DNA from 2 places in the Neorhizobium sp. IRS_2294 genome. Region 1 is predicted to be linked to the other one. Evidence: riboswitches for the same ligand, from Rfam matches in the RefSeq annotation. Region 1 holds a riboswitch; the other holds the start of a gene.

The links. A riboswitch is a leader RNA that binds a small molecule or an ion and turns the genes downstream of it on or off. The one in region 1 is predicted to bind thiamine pyrophosphate.
Region 2: it holds a riboswitch for thiamine pyrophosphate, as region 1 does, so the genes downstream of both, ACQY1K_RS18490 (ABC transporter permease) here and thiB (thiamine ABC transporter substrate binding subunit) in region 1, are expected to answer to the same signal.

What each region holds. Positions count from the first base shown of each region.
Region 1 covers NZ_CP191439.1:3,296,516-3,305,283, forward strand. Annotated here, with positions in the region: gene ACQY1K_RS15965 (ABC-F family ATP-binding cassette domain-containing protein) at 1-1,520, shown strand, start outside; gene ACQY1K_RS15970 (response regulator) at 1,689-2,162, shown strand; TPP riboswitch at 2,330-2,437, shown strand; gene thiB (thiamine ABC transporter substrate binding subunit) at 2,465-3,502, shown strand; gene thiP (thiamine/thiamine pyrophosphate ABC transporter permease ThiP) at 3,518-5,140, shown strand; gene ACQY1K_RS15985 (ATP-binding cassette domain-containing protein) at 5,133-5,807, shown strand; gene ACQY1K_RS15990 (M48 family metalloprotease) at 6,021-7,535, shown strand; gene ACQY1K_RS15995 (RNA polymerase factor sigma-32) at 7,643-8,506, opposite strand.
Region 2 covers NZ_CP191440.1:258,268-267,035, reverse strand. Annotated here, with positions in the region: gene ACQY1K_RS18520 (ABC transporter ATP-binding protein) at 1-939, shown strand, start outside; gene ACQY1K_RS18515 (hypothetical protein) at 1,120-1,473, shown strand; gene ACQY1K_RS18510 (copper chaperone PCu(A)C) at 1,516-2,013, shown strand; gene ACQY1K_RS18505 (SCO family protein) at 2,013-2,597, shown strand; gene ACQY1K_RS18500 (EAL domain-containing protein) at 2,830-5,373, shown strand; gene ACQY1K_RS18495 (DUF2934 domain-containing protein) at 5,480-5,725, opposite strand; TPP riboswitch at 5,886-5,988, shown strand; gene ACQY1K_RS18490 (ABC transporter permease) at 6,122-6,886, shown strand; gene ACQY1K_RS18485 (ABC transporter substrate-binding protein) at 6,903-7,847, shown strand; gene ACQY1K_RS18480 (hydroxyethylthiazole kinase) at 7,847-8,587, shown strand; gene thiE (thiamine phosphate synthase) at 8,577-8,768, shown strand, end outside.

The DNA of each region.
Region 1 (8,768 bases):
CCTACCGCGTCACCTATCTGCTGGAGAATCTGGGCCTGACAGGAGAGGAAGATCCGGTCAGGCTTTCCGGTGGCGAGGCGCGACGCGCAGCACTTGTCCGCGTCATGGCACCGGAACCTGATATCCTGATGCTGGACGAGCCGACCAACCATCTCGATCTTCCGACCATCGAATGGCTGGAAGACGAGCTGCGCAAGACCCGCAGCGCACTGGTCGTCATCAGCCATGACCGTCGCTTTCTCGAAAAAGTGTCCAACGCCACCGTCTGGCTGGACCGCGGCACGTCCCGCCGCCTGTCGCGCGGTTTCGGCCATTTCGAAGCCTGGCGCGACCAGGTTCTCGAAGAGGAAGAGATCGAGCAGCACAAGCTCGGCAAGGCAATCGAGCGCGAAGAACACTGGATGCGCTACGGCGTGACCGCAAGGCGCAAGCGCAACATGCGCCGCGTCGGCGAACTGCAGGCCATGCGTGCCGACTACCGTGGCCACAAGGGACCGCAGGGCTCCGTCCAGGCCTCCGTCGCCGAAGGTCGCGAGTCCGGCAAGTTGGTGGTGGAAGCGGAAAACATCACCAAGACCTATGACAAGCCGATCGTTGCGCCATTCTCGATCCGCATTCATCGCGGCGACCGGATCGGCCTGGTTGGTCCGAATGGCGCTGGTAAGACGACGCTTCTCAAGATGCTGACGGGTCAGCTTGCTCCCGACAGCGGCTGGATCAAGCTCGGCACCAATCTCGAAATTGCCACGCTTGACCAGAAGCGCGAGGACCTCGACCCCGCAGATACGCTGTCTCACTACCTGACAGACGGCCGCGGCGAGACGCTGCTAGTCAACGGCGAACAGCGGCATGTGGCGGGCTACATGAAGGATTTCCTGTTCCAGCCGGAACAGATCCGCACGCCGATCAAGAACCTCTCCGGGGGCGAGCGCGCGCGCCTGATGCTGGCCCGCATGCTGGCCAAACCCTCGAATCTTCTGATCCTCGACGAACCGACCAACGACCTCGACATCGAGACGCTGGACCTCTTGCAGGAAATCGTCGCGGGCTATGCCGGCACCGTCATTCTCGTCAGCCATGACCGCGACTTTCTCGATCGGACCGTGACTTCGACGATCGCCCCGACAGACCCGGATGCCCCTGATGGCCGCTGGATCGAATATGCGGGCGGCTATACCGACATGCTGCAGCAGCGCAAAGGCATGGCCGACGAAAAGCGCCGCGCCGATAAGGCGGAAAAGGCGAAAACGGACAGCACTGCTCCGGCTGCCACCAAGTCAAAGGGCAAGCTCTCCTTCAAGCAGAAGTTCGCGCTGGAAAACCTCCCCAAGGACATGGCCAAGGCGCAGGACGAGATCGCTACATCCGAACGGAAGATGGCCGATCCCAAACTCTTCGCCAAAGACCCGTCGGCATTTTCAAAGCTTGCCGCAGAGACGGCAAAACTACGCGATCGTGTCGCCAAAATGGAAGAAGAATGGCTGGAGCTTGAGATGCTCCGAGAACAGATTGAAGGATAGTTAAAGAATTCCTATACTTAACAAATAAATATCCACCGTTTTATTTATCGCGAGCCGGAACAAACATTCCCCGGTGACGTTCGGCATCCATCAAGTGGTCGAAATGCGTAGTGCGGTATGAATGCCGACATGCCGACCAGATGGAAACAAAACGGTTAGGAATGTCCAATGCTGACTAATGTGATGCGTCGTCGGCTGGCGAGTGATGCAATGGAACAGCGCGTTCTGATCGTCGAGGACGAATTCCTGATCGCGCTTGATGTTGCCGAGACTGTCGAGAGCATGGGTCTCAAGGTTGCAGGCTTTGCCAGCGCACGCAAGCACGCCCTGTCGCTCGGTGCATACGCCGATATCGCGCTGGTCGACGTCAATCTCTCCGACGGCCGGACCGGTCCGGAAATCGGACGCGAACTCGCTGCCGAATACGGCCTGACGGTCATCTTCATGACGGCCAATCCGGAAGACGTGAAAGACGGCGTCGAGGGATCGCTCGGCGTTCTGACCAAGCCCGTGATGCCGCATGTGGTAGAGCAGACAATCGACTATGCCATCGCCAACCGTCTCGGCGGCATGGCGATCGTGCCGCGTGACCTCAAGATATTCCGCAACGACTCCCAGTCAGGCTACGCGCTCAACGCGTGAACCTTGTTGCCAAAGAACTACTAGCAAGAAAGCCGTCCGGCACCCCGGGCGGCTTTCTTGCTATCGCGACTGCTATCGCACGATGCCCCTCGGTCCTTGGCCATGAACGCAAGACGGCAGCGGTTCGACACCACTTGCCAGACAATTCCTTCACCGGTACATCTAGTCCCGCTCTAACGGGGTGCTGCGCGGTAACGTGCGGCTGAGAGGCTTTCAGCCAACCCGCGGAACCTGATCCGGCTAACACCGGCGGAGGGATTAGACGGCTCACGCTCAGCGCCTATTCCCCTTGTAGATTGATTTTGAAGGAGGCGTTGATGCGCAAACTCTTGCTATCGCTCACCGTGGCTGCGGCCACCATCATCCTGTCGCCGGCCGCAAGGGCCGAGGACAAGGTGCTGACCATCTACACCTATGAAAGCTTCACCGCCGACTGGGGCCCCGGCCCCAAGGTGAAGGCCGCTTTCGAAAAGACCTGCGCCTGCAAGGTCGAATTCGTGGCTGTCGCCGATGGCGTCGCACTTCTGACCCGGCTGAAGCTGGAGGGTGAGACGACCAAGGCCGATATCGCGCTCGGGCTCGACACCAACCTGATTTCGGAGGCGAAGGCGACCGGCCTATTCGAACCGCATGGACTGCAGGCATCCTCCGGCAATGGCGGGATCAGCGTTCCCGGCAATTACGCCGACGATACGTTCCTGCCCTATGACTACGGTCATTTCGCCGTCGTCTACGACACGAAAACCATCAAGAACCCGCCGAAGAGCCTGAAGGAACTGGTGGAGGGCGATCCTTCGCAGAAGATCGCGATCGAAGATCCGCGCACCTCGACACCCGGCCTCGGCCTGCTTTTGTGGATGAAATCAGTCTATGGCGACAAGGCGCCGGAAGCCTGGGCAAAGCTGAAGGGCCGCATCCTGACCGTCACGCCCGGTTGGTCGGAAGCCTACGGCCTGTTTACCAAGGGCGAAGTGCCGATGGTGCTGTCCTATACGACCTCGCCTGCCTATCACATGGTGGAGGAGAACGAGAACCGTTACCAGGCGGCCGCGTTTTCCGAGGGCCATTACGTGCAGATCGAAGTGGCCGGCATGCTGAAGGGCGCCCGTGACAAGGATCTCGCCCGTGACTTCCTCAAATTCATGGTGTCGCAGGGTTTTCAGGACGTGATCCCCACTACCAACTGGATGATGCCGGTGACGAAGACGTCGCAGCCGCTGCCCGACGCTTTCGGCAAGCTGGTCATGCCGGAAAAGACATTCCTGATGGGATCCGACGAAGTCGCGAAGAACCGCCAGGCATGGATCGACGAATGGCTGAACGCCATGAGCATGAACTGATCGGCTGAACCGGGCATGCTGCTGACCGCTGCCGAGCGAAGACGGGGGATTTCCGGAGGGGTGCTGAGCCTCGTCGCGATCGCGCTTTTCGTCGGCATCGCGGTCTCGGCCCTGCTGCTCTGGGATGCCCCTGAAACGCAGGGGCGATTGTTCACGGCCTATACCGGCCGCATCCTGCAGTTCACGCTGTGGCAGGCGGTGCTCTCGACCCTGTTCTCTGTGTGTCTGGCGCTTCCCGTAGCGCTGTCACTGGCAAGACGGCCGCATTTCATCGGCCGTATCTGGATCGTGCGGCTGATGGCGTTGCCGATGGGTCTGCCGGTTCTGATCGGTGCGCTGGGTCTGATCGGCATCTGGGGGCGCCAGGGCGCGGTCAATAGTTTCCTCTCGACATTGGGGCTTGAGCAGCCGATCAGCATTTACGGCCTGACCGGTATTCTCCTCGCCCATGTCTTCTTCAACCTGCCGCTGGCCGCCCGCCTGTTTCTCGTGGCGCTCGAGCGGCAGCCTGCGGAATACTGGCTGCTCTCCACCAGCCTCGGCATGAAGCCGTTGTCGATCTTCCGTTTCATCGAGGGGCCCGCTCTCATCCGGGTCGTGCCGGGCATTGCCGGGCTGATCTTCATGCTCTGCGCCACCAGTTTCACGCTGGTCCTGATTCTGGGCGGCGGGCCGGCGGCGACGACGCTGGAAGTGGCGATCTACCAGTCGCTGCGCTTCGATTTCGATCCGCCGCGTGCCATCGGACTGGCGGTGCTACAGATCGCCGTGACGGGCCTGATCCTCGCCGCTCTCGCGTTTCTCCCCGCCCCCGACGGCACACATGTAACTGCCGGCCGCGCCACCCGCCGCTTCGATGGACGGACATGGGGCGCAAGGCTGTGGGACGGCTCAACCATCCTCGCTGCGACCCTGTTCCTCATCCTGCCGCTCGCCTCGATCTTCCTAGCCGGCATCAAGGCCGATCTCTGGCGGCTGGCGTCCAGCCCCGCATTCCTCAACGCCGCCTATACAAGCCTGTCGATCGCGCTCTTGTCCGGGCTGCTGGCCGTCAGCGTCGCATTGGCGATCATCCATGCGCGCATTGCCATAAGGGATCTCCGTCATCCCGGCATCCCGGCGCGCGGGCTGGCGGCGATGCTGGGTGCGACGTCGTCGCTGGTGCTGCTGGTGCCGCCGGTCGTGATCGGGACAGGCTGGTTCCTGCTGCTTCGCCCGTTCGGAGATGTCTCGCGTTTTGCCCCCGCACTGGTCGCGGCCATCAACATGCTGATGGCCCTGCCCTTCGTGATGCGGGTGCTGGAACCGGCGATCGAGGATCATCGGCGGCAGACGGCACGCCTGGCCGCGAGCCTCGGCGTAACAGGCTTCTCGAGGCTGCGGCGGATCGACCTGCCCTTCCTGATCGGCCCAATCCTTACGGCACTGTCGTTTGCCATGGCGCTCTCGCTCGGCGATCTCGGTGCTGTGGCCCTGTTCGGATCCTCGGAACTGACGACCCTGCCCTGGCTCGTCTACAGCAGACTATCCAGCTACCGAACCAACGACGCCGACGGGCTTGCCCTGCTTTTAGGCATGATATGTCTGGCGCTGACGATCCTCGGAAGTCTGAGCCGCCGAAAGGGATACGATGGCTGACAGCATCCGCCTGGAAAAGATCGCGCTGCAACTCGGCACCAAACGGTTCAGCTTCGATATTGCCATGACCGACGGCGCGATTACCGCCGTGACCGGGCCGTCTGGTTCGGGGAAATCGACCCTCTTGAACCTGATCGCGGGCTTCGAGATACCGGAGTCCGGCCGCATCCTGATCGCGGGCGAGGACGTGACCCACGCCCACCCCTCAAAGCGGCCGATTTCGCTGGTGTTCCAGGACAACAATCTGTTCGCCCATCTCGACCTCGTCACCAATATCGGCCTCGGCGTCGATCCGTCCCTCAAGCTTTCGCGTGAGGACAGGGCGAGAATTTCGCAGTCACTCGAGCGTGTCGGGCTTGCAGGATTCGAGACGCGCAAACCGGGAACGCTGTCCGGCGGCGAGAGGCAGCGCGCTGCCTTCGCGCGGGTGCTGGTGCGAAAGAGAACCGTCCTTTTGATGGACGAGCCGTTTGCGGCGCTTGATCCTGAACTTAGGTCGTCGATGGCGTCGCTGCTTCTGGACCTGCACCGCGAAACCGGCAATACGGTGGTGATCGTCAGCCACGACCGCGCCGAGGTTCAGAAGCTTGCCGACGTGGTGGTCGCCGTCGGCGATGGTACCATCGTCAACTCCGCCGCAAACACGGCTATTCCTTACGCCCGCTAGAGGCCAGTCGACGGAGCGTCGTCACGAATAGAGACAGGCGAAAACCAACGTTATCGCAGTGCCACAATTTGGTCTTGCGGCGATGTCATCGCCTTGGTTTATCAGAAGTCAATTGCAAACGCGCCGGCTGAACCTATCTCTTTTATCTGTGCATGCGATGCGAAAATCGGTACGAAGCGAAGGTGAACAGGACTGACGGTGCAGAAGACACGGATCAAAACACGCGAGGACGCGACACCCGGCAGGACCGGGCAGACCAGCGCACCGCGCCGTTGGAGACGCTTTGCCGTCGTGTTGCTCGCAGGTGCAGCACTCGCAGGCTGTCAGTCCGTGTTCGACCAGGCCTATACGCCGAACGTTTCTCCATCAGACTCGCCTCAGATCGTCGACGAAGTTCAAAAGAACGATCCGCGGGCGCAGATGGGTGCACGCGAGCATCCCCGAATCGTTGCAAGCTATGGCGGCGAATATCGTGACGCAAAGACCGAACGGCTGGTTGCTCGGATTGCCGGTGCGCTGACCGCTGTTTCGGAAAATCCGACGCAATCCTTCCGCATCACTATCCTCAATTCCCCGGCGATCAATGCCTTCGCCCTGCCCGGTGGCTATCTCTACGTCACGCGTGGACTGCTGGCGCTCGCCAACGACGCTTCGGAAGTTGCGGCCGTGCTGTCGCACGAGATGGGACACGTCACCGCCAACCACGGCATCGAACGCCAGCGGCGCGAGGAAGCTGAAGTAATCGCCAGCCGGGTGGTCGCCGAGGTGCTGTCCAGTGACATCGCCGGCAAGCAGGCGCTTGCCCGCGGAAAGCTGAGACTTGCGGCGTTCTCCCGCCAGCAGGAACTGCAGGCGGACGTGATCGGTGTGCGGATGCTGGGCGAAGCTGGCTACGACCCTTACGCCGCTGCGCGCTTCCTCGATTCGATGGCGGCCTATGCGCGCTACTCGGCGGTTGATCCCGACAGCGACCAGAGCCTGGACTTCCTGTCCAGCCACCCGAATTCCGCCCAGCGCGTCGATCTGGCCCGCCGGCATGCCCGCAATTTCGGCCAGGAAGGCGTCGGCGACAAGGGTCGCGACTATTTCCTCGCCGGCATCGACGGTCTTCTCTATGGCGACAGCCCCCAGGAGGGTTATGTCCGCGGCCAGACCTTCCTGCACGGGGGCCTTGGAATACGCTTCGACGTTCCGCCGGACTTCCGCATCGACAACAAGGTCGAAGCCGTGTTGGCGACGGGACCAGGCGAGACCGCGATCCGTTTCGACGGCGTCGCCGCTGGCGACACCAGCAGCTTGCCCAACTATCTGACCAGCGGCTGGGTGGCCGGGCTTCAGCCGGAAACCGTGCGCGAAACGACTGTCAACGGCCTGCCGGCCGCGACCGCACGCGCTTCCGCCGAACGCTGGGATTTCGACGTGACCGTGATCAAGGTCAACGACCAGATCTTCCGGTTCCTGACGGCGGTTCCGAAGGGCAGTCCCGCGCTCGACACGACCGCACAAATCCTTCGCAACAGTTTCCGCCGCATGACACAGCCTGAAATCGCGTCGCTGAAGCCGCTCCGCGTTCGCGTCGTGAGCGTCGGGCCACAGGATACGATGGCATCGCTCTCAAGCCGGATGATGGGCACCGACCGCAAGCTGGACCTGTTCAAGCTGATCAACGCCATTCCGGTCGGCGCGACATTGTCGCCGGGCCAAAAGGTCAAAATCATTTCCGAATGAGGCTTGTATAAAAGCTTCAAAGCGCGAAGGCCGTTTCAAGGGCCTGCGCGCTTTAAAGCATCGTATCGAGATGTCGCGACCGCCAGAGCGGCGCGGGCACAGTGTGTTTAGGACACAAGCGCCATCTGCGGATTTGCGGTGACGAGTGCCGACTTCAGCTTCTCGATCGCGCGGCTTTCGATCTGCCGCACACGCTCCTTGGAAATTCCGAGCTTGGCACCCAGCGCTTCCAGCGTCGCACCGTCATCCGTCAGCCTGCGGGCGCGGATGATCATCTTCTCGCGGTCGTTGAGCTTTGTGAGGGCACCCTGCAGCCATTTCAGCCGACGCTCGCCATCGATCATGCCGGAGACCTGCTCGTCCGGCAGTGGTTCGCCGCTGGCCAGCATGTCGAGGCGTTCGCCACTGTCGGCATCACCGGAAATCGTTGGAGCCTGAAGCGACGAGTCATTGCCGGAGAGACGGGCATCCATGGTCTGCACGTCGGAAACGCTGACGCCGAGTGCGACGGCAATTTCCTCATGGATGGCCTGGGCCGTGAGGTTGGAGTCGCCGCGGGCAAGTTTTGCGCGCAGGCGGCGCAGATTGAAGAACAGCGCCTTCTGGGCTGAACTCGTACCACCGCGAACGATCGACCAGTTGCGCAGGATATAGTCCTGCATGGAGGCACGGATCCACCAGCTGGCGTATGTGGAAAAGCGGACATCGCGGGCCGGTTCGAACCTTGCCGCAGCCTCAAGCAATCCCACATAACCTTCCTGAACGAGATCGCTCATGGGTAGACCGAACCCACGGAATTTCGACGCCATCGCGATGACGAGACGCATGTGGGCGAGTGCAATCTGGTTTCGAGCGCCCTGATCCTGGCGGTCTTTCCAACGGATTGCCAGATCACGCTCTTCCTCGCGGGCGAGATACGGAGCCGACATCGCTATCTTGATCATTGTGCGGTCTGCGGACATGGCTGTCATAGTGTTCTCCGTGGTGCCGTGATCGACAAAGGGCAGAACCAAAAAAAACGCTGAATTGCGGGATTACCGATATTCCAGCCTTGATTTTTGCGAATTTCTGCCGATGTCCCTCAAGTGTCTCGCGGAGGTCTTGGACCGGTTAGGCAATCGCCCCGCTATTGGTTAGGACGGAGAACACGCAGCACGATGCAGCATTAAATTCGCCGTTCCGGCGGGTTAACGCGCTTGTGTTGTAAAGGTTCCAACAAAAAACCCGGCACTA
Region 2 (8,768 bases), on a different replicon from region 1:
TCGACGCTGCTTCGCATGATCGCCGGGCTCGAGGACATCAGCGAGGGCGAAATCACGATCGGTGGAACTGTGGTCAACGCTATGACGCCGCGGGAACGCAACATCGCGATGGTCTTCCAGTCCTACGCACTCTACCCGCACATGACGGTCGGCGAGAACATGGGCTTCAACCTCAAGCTTGCCGGTGTCACCAAGCCTGACATCGCGACCCGCGTCGGAGAAGCTGCCCGCATGCTGGCGCTCGAGGATCTGCTGGACCGCAAGCCCAGCCAGCTTTCCGGCGGGCAACGGCAGCGCGTCGCGATGGGACGGGCGATCGTTCGCGATCCGGCAGTCTTTCTGTTCGACGAACCCTTGTCCAATCTCGACGCCAAACTGCGCGTGCAGATGCGCACCGAGATCAAGGCGTTGCACCAGAAGGTCGGGACGACGTCCATCTATGTGACGCATGACCAGATCGAAGCGATGACCCTTGCCGACCGGATCGTGGTCCTCAATTCCGGCCGCATCGAGCAGGTCGGCACGCCGATGGAGCTCTACCGGACACCCGCCAACCTCTTCGTCGCGGGCTTCATCGGCTCACCCGCGATGAACCTTCTCGACGGCACGATCGACGGCGAAAACGACAGGCCGGTCGTTCGTCTGGCAGAAGGATCCGCAATCGACATTTCACCGCTGCGCAAGGTGCGACACGGCCAGAGCGTCAAGCTCGGGCTCCGCCCCGAACACCTGACGGCCGGCGGCGACAATATCGGTGGAGAAACGCTGCTCGTCGAACCGACGGGCGCCCAGACGCATGTGCTGTTTGAATTCGCTGGCCAGCAGATGACCGCCATTGTCGATGGAGACCATCCCGTGCGACACGGAACGCAGTTTCGCGCCGGCATCGACAAAAACCTCGTCTACGTCTTCGACCGGGAAAGCGGCGTGAGCCTCTGACGCCGATTCAGCGCTGCACGTGATCGGGAGGGTCGTCTGCCCGCTCGGCTCACCTGCGTCACAATGTCCTTGTGGTTGCAACTCATTGCATGGGTTGCCGTAACTCATTATGACCTTGGGCTGCACGATGAGCTGATAGGCGAGATGATCCGGCGTTTTGGGCAGATTAGACAGGTAGGGTTGCGCATTCTCTGCAGCCTTGCGTTTCTGTTGCTCGGATTTGCCAATTCCCATCCGACCGCCAATGCGCGCTCGATCGAGACCATCGCGATTGCGTCCTACATCCTCCCGGACGGAAGTCTGCCTGATCTTTGCCTTCCCTCGGAAGCCGGGAAGCACCATAAAGGTGAAAGCAAGATCTCCTGCGACGCCTGCCGGCATGTGACGGCATCAATACTGCCACTGCCGACAGATACGTTGGGTGCGCCGATCCTGCGCGAGATCGTTCACGCCCATTCCGGAACCGACGAAAGCCCTCCTCGGTTCGTCCTGCTGACCGGCACCTCGGCCAGAGGGCCCCCTCTTCGTAGCTGATCAGAAAGAAAACCAATTCTGCTACGTCAAAGGCGAATACCCATGTCGACAATCCGAGCGAAATTTCTTGTAGCGGCCGTGGCATTGATGCTGCCCAGCACCGCATCTTCCCAGCACATGCATGCACCCGGGACCGGCGATATCACGATCGAGTCCGCATATTCCCGCGCCATGCTGCCGGTGGCAAAGGTCGGCGGGGGGTACCTGACGATCAACAACTCCGGTGCGGCCGACCGGCTGGTTGGCGCAAAGTCGGATCGTGCCGAAGACGTCCAGATCCACGAGATGAAGATGACCGGCGCCGTGATGGAAATGCGGGAACTGGACAAGGGCATCCCCGTGCCGGCCAAGTCTACCGTCAAGCTGGAACCCGGTGGCTATCATCTCATGTTCACGAATGTCTCTAGACCTTTCAAGGAGGGCGAGACGCTGGCGGTCACGCTCATTTTTGAAAAGGCCGGGCCGATCGAGGTTGATTTTGCCGTCGGACCGTTTGCCGGTGCGCAAAGGCCTCACGCCGCTCATGAAGGTCACGACTGATGACGAAGAACCCGTTCATGCTGGTTGCCACAACGATCTCGGCAATCTTCATCACTGTCCTCGTCGGAATCCTCTTCTTCACGTTCAAGGATGAGCCAAGAAACACCACATTCAATACCGCGTTTTCTCTGATCAACGATCGGGGAGAAGCGGTCGATCAGTCGATCTTCAAGGGCAATCCGTCCTTGGTCTATTTCGGCTACACCCATTGCCCGGAAGCCTGCCCGACGACGCTTTATGAAGTTGCTGGATACCTCAAGGAACTGGGTGAAGACGGCCTGCCGATCAAAAGCTACCTGTTCACGGTCGATCCGGAACGGGACACTCCTGACATCATGAACGGCTATGTCACCGCCTTTTCCGACCGGATCACTGGGGTGACCGGAACGCCTGAAGAGATCCGGCGCGTCGTTGTCGGATGGCGCGCATTTGCGGAAAAGAAGCCGAACAAGAGTGGTGGCTATTCCATGAGCCACACGATGGACCTGTTCCTGATCGGTGCGGATGGCAGGTTGAAGGGGCTCATTCCCTATGGCTCGGATCCCGACGTCGCCATCAGCAAGATCCGCAGCGCGCTCCTGTAGTCTCACGAGCGGGGTCATAGCTCATGGCGGCCATCGAACCAATGTAGATGCCGACAGATACGCATCGCTTCTTAAATTAAGCCATGCTAATCTATTCTTAAGCGGTCTCTGACATTGCTTTTCCGCAAGTGTGGAAAGTGCCATGATCTCTGGTCGACATATCGGTCCGGCAAATCGTAAATCTGCACAGCAGGTTTTGACGAAAGGACTCGCGTCCGCCAAGGACGGCATCTTGTCGAAGCGACGACTTTCCGACGCCCTCTCAACCGATGCGATCTGGCCGGCATTTCAGCCGCTTGTCGATCTGCAGAGCGGTGCGATCATCGGCTTTGAGGTTCTTGCGCGTTGGACCGATTCTGAAGCAGGTGCCATCGCACCTTCAGATTTCATTCCGTTCGCCGAAACCAGCAATCTGATTGGCGCTTTGACGCAAAAGATCGTCCAGGATGCCTGTCGCAAAGCTGCAAGCTGGAGGGGAGACTTTGTCCTCGCGATCAACCTGTCGCCGACGCAGTTTCAGGACCCAGACCTCTTCCACTTTCTGGCTTCGATAATCTCGGAAACCGGGTTTCCGATGAACCGGATCCATATCGAAATGACGGAAAGCGCACTGCTCGATGACGATACAGTCGTCAGGGAAAACATAGCATCGCTCAAGTCTGCCGGCATGGGCATCTCCCTCGACGACTTCGGGACCGGCTTTGCCAGCCTGACGCGGCTTCACGCGTTCCCCTTCGACAAACTGAAGATCGACACAAGCTTCGTGCGCTCCATGCAGCATGACAGCGGCAGCCGGAAAATCGTCGCCTCGGTCATTGGGCTGGGGCAAAGCCTTGGCATGACGGTTGTTGCCGAAGGCGTTGAAACCGAAGAACAGGCAGAAATGCTGAAGCGTCTTGGTTGCGACGTTGGACAGGGGTGGCTGTTTGGCAGACCTGTCGACGGTGATGCGACAGAACGGCTTCTCGCTGTCAGCAAGCAGAAGCCACTCACGGAACGCCGCGGAACCGGCTCGCTGTTCCAGCGGGTCCATCAACTGGAAACGCTCTATGAGGCGGCACCGGTCGGCCTCTGCTTTCTCGATTCAGACTTGCACCATGTCAGTGTAAACAATCGGTTCGCTGCAATGCTGGGATTAACGCCCGAGCAGATGATCGGGCTCACCGTTCACAGTTTCATGCCGGCACGAGAGGCGCGCCGGGTCACCAAAGATCTTCAGCGAGTCCTTGCGGGCGAGCCTTTGATTGTGGACGAATATCGTCCGCCCGGAAGTGAGAACATTCTCCTCGTGGTGAACCAGCGGGTCGATGACGACGCAGGCGAGCCGATCGGCATTTCGGTCACGGCGATCGATGTTACCGGTCACAAATCGATGGAAAAGGCGCTGACCGAGACGGAAGACCACGCACGATGGTCGATCGAACTCAGCCCGAACATTCCCTGGTCGAGCGATGCCGAAGGCATTGTCAATTTCATGGGGCCAACGCCAGACCCGACGATGTCCAGGATGCGTGACCGGATCGCGGACTGGTACGGTCGGATGCATCCGGACGACAGTTTGCGGGTTCGGCGGGAATGGCTTGGATGGCTGCCATCCGGCGACCCATTCGAAACCAGGTTTCGCATGCGTCTGCACGACGACAGCTGGCGATGGATGGTCAGTCGGGCAAAGCCTCATCGCGATGCGACCGGCAAGATCGTGAAATGGTACGGCACCATCACCGAGATCGTGCCCACGGAGGTCCCGCTGGACGGGAAAGTATCCGTGAAGGCTCCTCATGTCTGGCATGATCCGGACCAGGCTGATGTCCTGCCGACGCAACACTTGATCTCAATGCTGATGAGGATGTTTGAGTCCGCGCCCATTGCCATGGCCATCACGACGAGCGACACGAAAACCTCGAGCTACGTCAAAGTCAACGATGCCTATCTGAAGCTCACCGGCCTGAAATGGGACGAGATCAACGGAAAGAAGCTGATTTCCGAGGGTGCCGCGATCGACAATCCCGCCCGCGACAGACGGCACCGGCTATTGCGCGAGGACGGCGCCTACGAGCTCGAAGATGTTGAAATTGCGCATTCGGATGGTACGATCATCCCAACCCTGATTTCGGCGCAACGCACGATCGTCGATGGCGTTTCATTCGATGTGGAGGTCATTGTCGATGTGTCTGCCCGCGTCAGGCAGCAGCGCGCTATCGAAAGCGCTCTGAAAACCTCCGCGCAGACCGATGCCCTGTCAGGACTCCCAAACCGAGCCTGTTTCGATGAAGTTGTCGCCGGAGAGGTTGCCCGCAACCTGCTCAATGACAGAAAGCTCGCCATCGCCTACATCGATCTCAACGGCTTCAAGATCGTCAACGACAGTCTGGGGCATTCCGCAGGCGACGAAGTCCTGCGAACGATCTCGGCGAGACTTCGCGAAAGTTTCCGAGCGACGGATTTCATCGCCAGGGTCGGAGGAGACGAGTTTGCTATTCTTCTCGACATGGATCGCAAGTACGCGGGAGATATGCAGACGCATATTCAGGAAACGATGGAAAGGGTGTTCAAGCCGATCCCCATCGATGGCCAGGTGACATTCACGGGTGCCGCGGTCGGCGTTACGTTCCTCCAGGCCGAAGACACGCCGCAAACCTATGTCAAACGCGCTGACGACTATATGTATCTGGCGAAAGCCACCGGAAAACGGGTGGCCGTCGTGTGTTTCGGTCAGGTTCTCGATCGCCCGACGACGCATAAAGTGGACCGGACGAACGGTGTTCATGACGGCTGAAGTGTGTCGACGGCCGAACTATCGGCAGCCGATATTTCGAGGTGTTGTGCCAACCCCTTTCATGCAGGGCAGGTCTGGATACCTATCCAGACTGCCGCGATCGTCGTCAGTCCGGCGCGACTGACGACGGAGGTCGGATTGTGGCGGCATCGTCGGCCGCTGCATCGTTCTCTCCACCAAACGCGGCATCAGCCTGCTGGTTGACCTTGGTCACATCGTCGCTTTCCTGATCCGACATGTCGGCTGGATGCTCGGAGCGCTTCCAGTGATCGTCATGGGACCCTTCAGGACGGCCTTCTTCCTCCCACAGTCTGTAGGCCCGTTCGCGCTGTTCCTGTTCTCTATCGGTCATGGTTGCTCCTCCTAAGTTGCGAAGACATAACCAGCGGACGGACCCCGGGTTTCCGGGAGGCGGATGACATACAATAAAATTTTTGTCAGCTCGCCGCGCAGGCTCTGCCGGACAGCGATCGCAAGCGATTGACAAAGGCCGTTTCTTTGTCCAACCTTGGCGTCATTCCGAGGGGAGCATCGAACGGTGCTGAGATGGCGGTGAGCCGGACCCTTGAACCTGATCCGGGTCATACCGGCGTAGGAACGGAAACGGCGCAATACCGCACCTCTTTCTTATTCTCCGCTCGCCTGGATCTCCATGATGTCAAGGTCAGGAGATCAGCCATGCTTACGCTCTCGAGAGATTCCCATATAGGACGAATGCGGTTCGACGGTTTCACGCCTCAGCACTGACATGCACTCCCGGTTCGCAGCCCTCGGGCTTTTTCTGCTGCTGGTAAGCTGGCAGATAGCCGTTCAGGTCTTTTCGCCGCCACGCTATCTTTTGCCGTCACCGCTCGCGGTGGTGCAGGCATTGGTGCGTCAGAGCAGCTTCCTCGCTCATCATACCGCTGTCACCATCACCGAGATTTTTGCAGGTCTCGTCGCCGGCAGCATCTTCGGTGCGGCGGTCGCGTTTCTCGTTGTGGCATTCCCGCGGGCCGGCAGGCTTGCCTGGCCGATCATCCTTATCCTGCAGACCTTTCCGGTCTTCGTGCTGGCACCCATCCTGGTGCTTTGGCTCGGTTTCGGCATGGCGTCGAAAGTGATGATGACGATGCTCGTCATCTTCTTCCCGGTCGCCTCCGCCTTCGCAGATGGCCTGAGGCGGACGGAACCAGCGATTCTGGAAGCCGCCGCGCTGACAAGCGCGACGCCCTGGCAGATCCTTGTGCGGCTCCGAACACCGCTTGCGCTGCCGGCGCTCGTGTCCGGTCTGCGCGTCGCCGTGCCGCTCGCGCCGCTGGGTGCCGTGATCGGCGAATGGGTCGGGGCTTCAGCCGGGCTCGGCTTTGTCATGGTTCAGGCGAACGCCCGGATGCAGACCGACACCGTTTTCGCAGCCATGACCATCCTGGCCCTGACCAGCGTCGCGCTGCGCCTGGGTTTCGACCGTCTCGTAAAGGGACGCCCCCATTGGGCAATCGAGACCGAACAACAGACACAGTTATCATCGTGAGGAGAGACGACCACCCATGAAACGCATGCTTCTGGCCTTTGCCATTGCCCTATCCGTGAGCATGATTGCGTCCGCTAGCCAGGCGGCAGAAAAACTCACCGTCATGCTCGAATGGTTTGTGAACCCGGACCATGCGCCGCTCGTGATTGCCGCCGAAAACGGCTATTTCGAAGCCGCCGGCCTCGATGTCGAGCTGGTGCCTCCCGCCGACCCATCGACGGTGCCTCGCCTCGTTGCCGCCGGCCAGGCCGATATCGGCATCCACTACCAACCGAACCTCTATCTCGATCGTGCAGTCGGCCTGCCGCTCAAGCGGATCGGTACCCTCGTCGAAACGCCCTTGAATACGGTGACGGTTCTCGCCGATGGCCCGATCAAGAGCCTCAAGGATCTGCGCGGCAAGAAGGTCGGCTTTTCCGTCACGGGTTTCGAAGACGCGATGCTGAAGCGCATGCTCGAGGGCGAAGGCATTGGGCTTACCGAGGTCGAACTGATCAACGTCAATTTCGCCCTCTCGCCATCGCTGATCGGCGGCAAGGTCGACGCCACGCTTGGCGGCTTCAGAAACTTCGAACTGACGCAGATGCGGATCGAAGGGCACGAGGGTCGTTCCTTCTTTCCGGAAGAACACGGCGTCCCTGTTTATGACGAGCTGATCTTCGTGACGCGCGACGCGCTTGCGACAGATCCCCGCCTCCCCCGCTTTCTCGAATCCGTCGAGAAGGCTGCGATCTTCCTGACCAATCACCCGGACAATGCCTGGAAGCTGTTCATCAAGGCCTATCCCAACCTCGACGACCAGCTCAATCGGCAGGCGTTCACCGATACGCTGCCACGTTTCGCCAAACGGCCTGCAGCGCTTGATCGCGGCAGATACCAGCGTTTCGGTGAGTTCATGGCAGCGAGCGGCCTCATTCCGCAGGCGCCGCCGGTCGAAGATCTAGCGATCGAAATCCGGTGATGACAATGAACAATTCCCCGACGCCGCAACAGGCCGGCGATCGCCTGGCACGTGTGCGGGCCCGGCGCCCACGCGTCCATTGCCTGATGAACACGGTGGTGCAGAAATTCGTTGCTGACGGCATCACTGCAATCGGCGCCATCCCCTCGATGACCTCCTCCCCGGACGAAATCGTCGGCTTCGTCTCGAAGGCTGATGTCCTCGTCGTCAATCTCGGCACGCTGGATGCTGATCGCCGCAAAGTGATCGAACTGGCTGTCGAGGTCGCAAACGATCATGGAAAACCCTGGGTCCTCGATCCCGTTCATAGCGACTATTCCCCCGTGCGGCTGGAGTTTGCAAAGACATTGATCGCCCGCCGCCCAACAGTACTGCGTGGCAACAGCGCGGAGATGGCGCTGTTCGGAGACATTGGCGAAACACTGAAAATCGAGACCGGCGCTCACGACCGCCTGACGGATGGCGCGCGAACCGCCACTGTTCGGAATGGCCATCAATGGATGGCGGATGTCACCGGGACCGGTTGCCTGTCAGGTGGCATCATCGCAGCGTATCTGGCCGTCGAACCGGAAGCCATGGCTGCGGCGGCTGCGGCACTAGCGACGACCGGCGTCGCCGCCGAACAGGCCGCCGGGCACGCGCGCGGCCCCGGCAGTTTCGGCATCGCGTTTCTGGATGCGCTCTCGGCGCTCACTCCCGACGAGCTCAGTCTGCACGGAAGGATCGACCATGAAATTTGACTACCGACTGAACCCGATCGTCGATGCCGGTCTTTCCGATAGCGGCGATCTCGTGGACCTCGCCGCGATCGCCGTCCGAAACGGCGCGACGCTGATCCAGTACCGCGACAAGGCCGGCTCCACCCGGCAGATGATCGCCATGGCCAAAAGCATCAAGGCCGCCCTTGAAGGCACCGGCGTG